3 regions of the Mesorhizobium sp. M0029 genome follow, and region 3 is predicted to be linked to each of the others. Evidence: predicted binding sites of a transcription regulator. Region 3 holds the regulator's gene; each other region holds the start of a gene.
The links. Region 3 encodes LexA, which represses DNA repair genes until DNA is damaged. Its sites were predicted from a motif close to TGTTCNNNNTGTGTTCNG; they were not measured.
Positions count from the first base shown of each region.

Region 1: the regulator LexA is predicted to act here: its motif matches at 873-890, upstream of NKJ76_RS16710 (PA0069 family radical SAM protein).
Region 2: the regulator LexA is predicted to act here: its motif matches at 1,187-1,204, upstream of ssb (single-stranded DNA-binding protein).

Region 1 is NZ_JAMYVF010000009.1:75,812-78,074, forward strand. It holds gene NKJ76_RS16710 (PA0069 family radical SAM protein) at 1-798, opposite strand, end outside; gene NKJ76_RS16715 (glycosyltransferase) at 949-1,452, shown strand; gene NKJ76_RS16720 (hypothetical protein) at 1,705-2,263, shown strand, end outside.
Region 2 is NZ_JAMYVF010000002.1:169,697-171,959, forward strand. It holds gene NKJ76_RS04025 (OsmC family protein) at 1-96, opposite strand, end outside; gene NKJ76_RS04030 (DUF2306 domain-containing protein) at 120-518, opposite strand; gene ssb (single-stranded DNA-binding protein) at 556-1,086, opposite strand; gene NKJ76_RS04040 (hypothetical protein) at 1,297-1,698, opposite strand; gene NKJ76_RS04045 (ArsR/SmtB family transcription factor) at 1,832-2,146, shown strand; gene NKJ76_RS04050 (SRPBCC family protein) at 2,143-2,263, shown strand, end outside.
Region 3 is NZ_JAMYVF010000002.1:65,459-67,721, reverse strand. It holds gene NKJ76_RS03450 (ComEC/Rec2 family competence protein) at 1-986, shown strand, start outside; gene lexA (transcriptional repressor LexA) at 980-1,762, opposite strand; gene NKJ76_RS03440 (GntR family transcriptional regulator) at 1,968-2,263, opposite strand, start outside.

The DNA.
Region 1 (2,263 bases), on a different contig from region 3:
GGTCAGGCCGGGGATGATCGGCGCCACCATGACAGAGGCCGGGATGCCGGCATCGGAAAGCTGCCGGATCGCCTCGAGGCGCTTGGTCGGCGTCGACGCGCGTGGCTCCATGGTGCGCGCCAGCATGCGGTCCATCGTCGTCACCGACAGCGCCACCTTGGCCAGCCCGCGTTCGGCCATGCGCGACAAGATGTCGATGTCGCGCGTCACCAGATGGGATTTGGTGACGATGCCGACCGGATGGCCGCGCGCCTCCAGCACTTCGAGGATCTCGCGCATAATCCGGTATTGTTTCTCGATCGGCTGGTAGGGATCGGTGTTGGTGCCGATGGCGATGGTGCGCGGCTGATAGCCATCCTTCGACAGTTCCTTGTCGAGCAGCCGCGCCGCATCCGGCTTGGCAAACAGCTTCGCTTCGAAATCCAGCCCCGGCGACAGGCCCATGAAGGAATGCGTCGGCCGGGCGAAACAATAGACGCAGCCATGCTCGCAGCCGCGATAGGGGTTGATCGAGCGGTCGAAGGAAATGTCGGGCGATTCGTTGCGGGTGATGATGGTGCGCGGCTTCTCGACCTGCACTTCGGTCTTGAACGGCGGCAATTCCTCCAGCGAATTCCAGCCGTCGTCGAACACATGCCGGCTGACCGGCTCGAACCGGCCGGACGGGTTGATGCCCGCGGAACGGCCGCGGTTGCGATCCGGACGGACGCGCATGCCGCTCTGTTCGATCATCGCATTGGCCATCTCGGCTCGCCCTGCTCCGAAAGCAGCAATGTCCGCACGCACGATATGTTCCATTTTGGCCCTTTCCCAAGGACTGTCGGCTGGCTGTCGAATCGCTCTGTTCATGAAAATAATCCTATTTCGCTGATGAGAACAAAGCAAGAACTTTTTCGTTGGGCCATGCAAAACTGGCGCTGCGCCGGGCTTTCCGCTATTCGGCTAAAAATGCTCAGCGTTCTCATCGAAACCCGGGATGACGAAGAAGGCCTTGCCCGCACGCTCGCCTCGTTGATCGGCGGCGCGGTCGAGGGCGTGGTGCGCGATGTCATCGTCTGCGACACCGGCTCGACCGACCAGACGCATCGGGTTGCCGATCATGCCGGCTGCCACTTCGTGGCCGGCGGCATTGCCGCGGGAATCAGGCAGGCGAAGGGTGACTGGCTGCTGTTTCTGGAACCCGGCGCAAGGCTGGCGGAGGGCTGGATCGACGACGTTGTCGCTCACACGGCGCGGCAAACCATGCCGGCGCGCTTTTGCCGTGCGCGCGGCAGCCGCACGCCGTTCCTGTCACGGGTGTTTTCGGGCAACCGGGCGCTGGCCGAAGGGCTGGTCATCAGCAAGCGCCAGGCCGCTGCCCTGTCGAAGAACGCGCACAGCGCCGAAGCCCTTGCGCGCGGTCTCGCCACCAGGCGGCTCGACGCCGAAATTTGGCTGGCGCCGAAGAAGTGATGTTTCTCCCTTTTCCCGTTCCCAGGGAGAAGGGTGCCCGAAGGGCGGATGAGGGGCAGCGTCGGCGTCTCATCCGCATTGGCACGGTCGCAGCACCATCCCTCTTTTTCGCCGCAAAAAGCTATTGTGCATTGCACAAAAGCTGACGCGGGATTAGCATTCCGTTGATGCGGGATATCGGGGTTTGGGTAGTGCCGGAGCGGTAAGCAAGCGCCGCGTCGTCGTTGCTGCCGTTCATATCTGAGGACCCCGATGAACCTTTCGTCCCCTGACAAATCCGGCGCCCCCAGCCTGGAAGCCATTGCCCGCAACGGCAGCCTGCTCCGCCGCGTTGCGGTGCGTATTCCGACCTATCTCTCCGACCTGCGCGAAAATCCCGCATGGCTGCCGATGTTCGTGCTTGCCCGCACCATGCCGGCGCGCAAGCTGCACTGGCTTGGCGCCAAAGCCGCGCGCCCCGCGCAGAGTGCCGGAGCTACGATGTTCAGGGGCGTCGACCTCAAGTCGATCCTCGCGGCGCTGCGCACCGATGGCCTGTTCTCCGGACTGGTCCTTCCGCAGGCAATCCACGAAGAGATCGCCAGCTTTGCTCAGAGCACGCCGTGCTTCGGCAATTTCGACCGCCGGCTCGAATTCATGCCCGGAGAACACGCAGAAGCCGAGAAGCGGTTCGGCCGCTCTTTGCTCAGCGGACACTATTTCGAGCGCATCCTCGGCTGCAAGGCGGCACTCGCCATCCAGAACGACCCGCTGCTGCTCGACATCGCCCAGCACTATCTGGGCGGGCAGGCAAAGCTGATCACCACGCGTA
Region 2 (2,263 bases), 100 kb from region 3:
TTCCGGCCCGGGGGCGGTCCCCAGCACCAGTTTGTGGCCGCTGCCGGACTCGCCGACGAAGGTGCGCTCCTCGACCCATTTAATCCGTGCTTTCACGGCAATCTTCCTTTCAGAAAGCGTCACTGGCCGAAGACGACCGTGTGCATGATCCGCCCCGGCAGCAGCGTGAACACGCCGGCGCCGATCAGGGCGAAAACATACAGCGATATCATCACCCTGCGATGTTTGGCGACCCGATGCATATGCGCGTGCCAGACCGCAAGCGGCACGGCGATCAACACTAAAATCGACAAGAGATGGATCGGGCTGAACGGACCGACGAGGCGTATCTGCTGGATCCAGAAACTGGAGATGGCGACGACCATCATCAGCGCCGCCCAGGCATAGCCGACGACACGATGACGCGTCGTGCCTTTCGGCAGCGCCAGTTGCGTAGCGCCAACGGCCAGCGCGGCAAGGGCCGCGAAGGCGTGCCATGGAATGGGAGGGCGCGCCGATAGAAGCGGTCCGAGCGACATCGCACCCTCTCCTCAGATATCGCTGACTATCGTCAGCTCAGAACGGGATTTCGTCGTCCAGTTCGCGCGACGAGCCGCCGCCACCGCCGCCCTTGGAACCGCCGCCACCGCTATTGCCGCCGCGGTTGAAGCTCTCATTGGGGCCAGACTGGCCGAAATCCGAGCCACGGCTCGCGCCGCCGCCGGCATAGTTGCCGACCTGACCGCCGCCCTCGCCGCGAGAATCGAGCATCTGCAGCTCGCCGCGGAATTTCTGCAGCACGACTTCGGTCGTGTACTTGTCGGCGCCGGTCTGGTCTTGCCATTTGCGTGTCTGCAGCTGGCCTTCGACGTAAACCTTCATGCCCTTCTTCAGGTACTGCTCGGCGACCTTGGCGATCTGGTCATTGAAAATGACCACGTTGTGCCATTCGGTCTTTTCCTTGCGCTCGCCGGAGTTCTTGTCGCGCCAGCTTTCCGACGTGGCGATGCGGATGTTGACGACCGGATCACCGGAATTCAGGCGGCGGATTTCAGGGTCCGCGCCGAGGTTACCGACCAGAATGACCTTGTTGACGCTACCCGCCATGACACTTCTCCGTGCTCATCCGAAACAAATTTCAAGTCGTTCACCTTACAGGCCGCGCACAATCCTGGCTTGCCGCGGCTGGCTTTTCCCACAAGGTTTTTGTTCCCTTTTCGTTCCTATACTGTTAACCACGGATTGTCAAGGAATGGCAGCAATCGCCGACGCGGGCGCGTGGATTTAGCTGACACGCAGGGGCGAGAAGCGGTGTCGTCAGCGCCGTTTTTTAGCTGGTGGCAACGGACCGAAAAAGCCGCTCCACTCCATGCCCATGCCATGGGCGCGCTGTGCGATCACGGTTGGCGCCGACATCAGCCCGACTGCAGGTTCAGATTTCAGAGCCGGGTCATTCAGCAATTTCCCGATCGCGCGCCCGTGCCACCACACCTGAGCGACGAGCGCCGCTACCACCGCGATCAGGCCCCAGGTCCCCAATCCTTCGCCGAAGATGTAAATCCCGTATGGCGGCGATAGCGCCGTACCCAGCTTGGCCAACAAGATCACGGCCACGAAACCGATGACGGCGATCGCTCCTATACCGAGTACGAGGCGGCGATAGAGCCTCAGAGCCTCGTTGAGGTTCTCGGCGGACGAAAGATCGACGTTGGAATTCATAAATACTACTCCTGCCTCGCGATGATCGGCCCATCTTGTTCCCCGCGGCTTAGAGGCCCGGCAGGATCCAATCAATACGCGGCATTCAAAACACCCCTTGCCAAATCGATAAGTATCGACTTATGCTTTTGCCATGATCGAAGCAGAGATTTTTCGCGCCCTGGCCGACCCGACGCGACGCGCCGTCTACGAGCGGCTGACTTCCGGCGAGATGAGCGTGTCGGAGTTGCGCACCGGCATGAGCGTGTCGCAGCCGGCGGTGTCGCAGCACCTTGCCGTGCTGCGCGGCGCAGGCCTGGTCAGCGAAAGACGCGCCGGCCGCAACGCCTACTATCGCGCCGATCCGCAAGGGCTCGAGCCGCTGCTCGGCTGGATCGAACGCTACCGCGCATTCTGGCCGGAGCGCATCGAAAGACTGAAGGCCGTTTTGAAGGACATGGACCAATGACCGACGAAAAGCAGACCCAGACCGCCAAGGATGCCCTCGCCTTCGAATGCGATCTGCCGGACGCACCGGAAAAAGTGTGGCGGGCACTGACCGTGCCGGACCTCTTGGCGGAATGGA
Region 3 (2,263 bases):
CCATGGGCGGCCTCGCCATGACCTCGATCATCGCCGGCAGTGCAACCTTGCTGTTCGCCATCTGGCATTTTCAGCGTGTGTCGCCGCTCAGCCTGATCGCCAATCTGGCCGTGATGCCGATTGTTTCGTTGATCGTCATGCCTTTTGCCGTGCTCAGCGCACTGGCGATGCCGTTCGGCGCCGACGGGCCGTTCCTCTATGTGATGGGCAAGGGTCTGATGGCGATGATCGCTATATCGGCCTGGATTTCCGAGCGCTCGCCGGTCGACGCCGTCGGGCTGATCTCCATCCGCTCGGTGCTGTTAGTGGCGGTCGCCCTCGTCATCGCCACCATGGCCACCACCTGGCTCAGGTTGGCGGCCGTGCCTTTCGCGCTGGCCGGCCTGTTGACGGTGCCGCAGGTGCTTACGCCAGACGTGCTCATATCCGAGGATGCGCATCTGGTGGCCATGCCGATCGGTGGCGGCGAACTCGCCCTCAACCGCGAACGCTCCAACGAATTCACCACGGACAATTGGAAACGGGCGCTGCGGGCCGAAACCATTATCCCACCTGAGATTTTCGAGGCAACAGATACGCGGTTCGATCTCGATCCGCTCGATCTGCCGCCCGGCTCGCCCTTCTATTGCACCGGCGATCTCTGTATCGCCCGGCACCCTTCCGGAGCCATTGTAGCGCTTGCGAAAGACCGCAAGACGGCGCGGCCGGCCTGTGCCTTCGCGAGCCTGATCGTCATCGATGACGCCACCGCCTACAATCCGTGCCGCGACCCGCTGGTGCTGGTCGTGACGAAGAAACAGCTGGCCCGCGACGGCAGCGCCGCCGTCTTCTTCGATCCGCAATCGGCAGCTGCAGCGCCAACCATCCGCTTCGCCGTCGACAAGCCGTATCGCCCCTGGCACGAGCAACGCCGCTTCTCCCGCGAAGCGCGCGGCCTGCCGCCTTACAACCAGCGTGAAAAGTACAAACCCAAGCCGGCTCAGTAGCGCCGGATCAATCCGACAAGCTTGCCCTGCACCTTCACCCTGTCCGGTCCAAAAATGCGGGTCTCGTAGGCCGGGTTGGCGGCTTCCAGGGCGATCGAGGCGCCCTTGCGGCGGAAGCGTTTCAGGGTCGCTTCCTCATCGTCGACCAACGCCACCACGATCTCGCCGGGGCTGGCTGTGTCGGCATTGCGGATGATGACCGTGTCGCCATCGAAAATGCCGGCCTCGATCATCGAATCGCCCTTGACCTCGAGCGCGTAGTGTTCACCGCCCATGATCATGTCGGGCGGCACCGAGATCGAATGGGTCTGATGCTGGATGGCGTCGATCGGCACACCGGCAGCAATGCGTCCCATCACCGGGATCGACACCGCCGAAACGGCGTCGTCATTGCCGGCCGACATCGAACGCGACGGCGAGCCCGGCTTGATCTGGCGGCCGATACCGCCTTGGCCCATCGCGCCTTGTCCTTGGCCGCCTTGCCCTTGGCCGGTTTGACCAAGACTGCCCTGAATGACGCTCGGCGAAAACTTCCTCGCCGCATTGAGGCCTGGTGCGATCGAGTCGGGCAGCCGCAGCACTTCCAGCGCGCGCGCCCGGTTCGGCAGCCGGCGAATGAAACCGCGCTCCTCAAGCGCCGTGATCAGGCGGTGGATGCCGGACTTGGAGGCGAGGTCAAGCGCTTCCTTCATCTCATCGAAGGACGGCGGGATTCCGCTCTCCTTCAGGCGTTCATGGATGAACATCAGAAGCTCATGTTGTTTGCGCGTCAGCATCGCGGCCCCCAGGGGTTCTGAAACCAGAATCAGAAAAAACAAACCCAGAACAAACACTATCTGTTCCAGTTGTGTTCCGCAACCTTTTAAAGTTTAATGAATGTGTTGACGTTTTGTTCAGCGTGACGTTCGGCACCGCGAGCGGCGCTCGTAGTCGTTGGCCGGCAACGGGGTGAAACGAAGACAAAGTGCCCTGCGTCGTCGGCTACGATCGCCGCTTCCTTTTCGGACGGGGCTGCGCAGCATCCGCGCCGGGTTCACTCTGGGCATAGACCTGCAGCGTGTAGCCGATGTGAGCGGTCATCAGAGTTTTCGCACGTTCGACGTCGCGATCGAGGGCCGCTTCCATCAGGGCGGTATGGTGTTCGATCGCCACGGCGTCGCGCAGGGCCGCCACGGCCTTCCGGTGGCCATCCGTGCGGCCGGCGGCGGCGCGCAGCGTCGGGGCCAGACCCAGAAAGCGGTGATGGCGATGCAATTGGTCGGAAATCGTCGCATTGA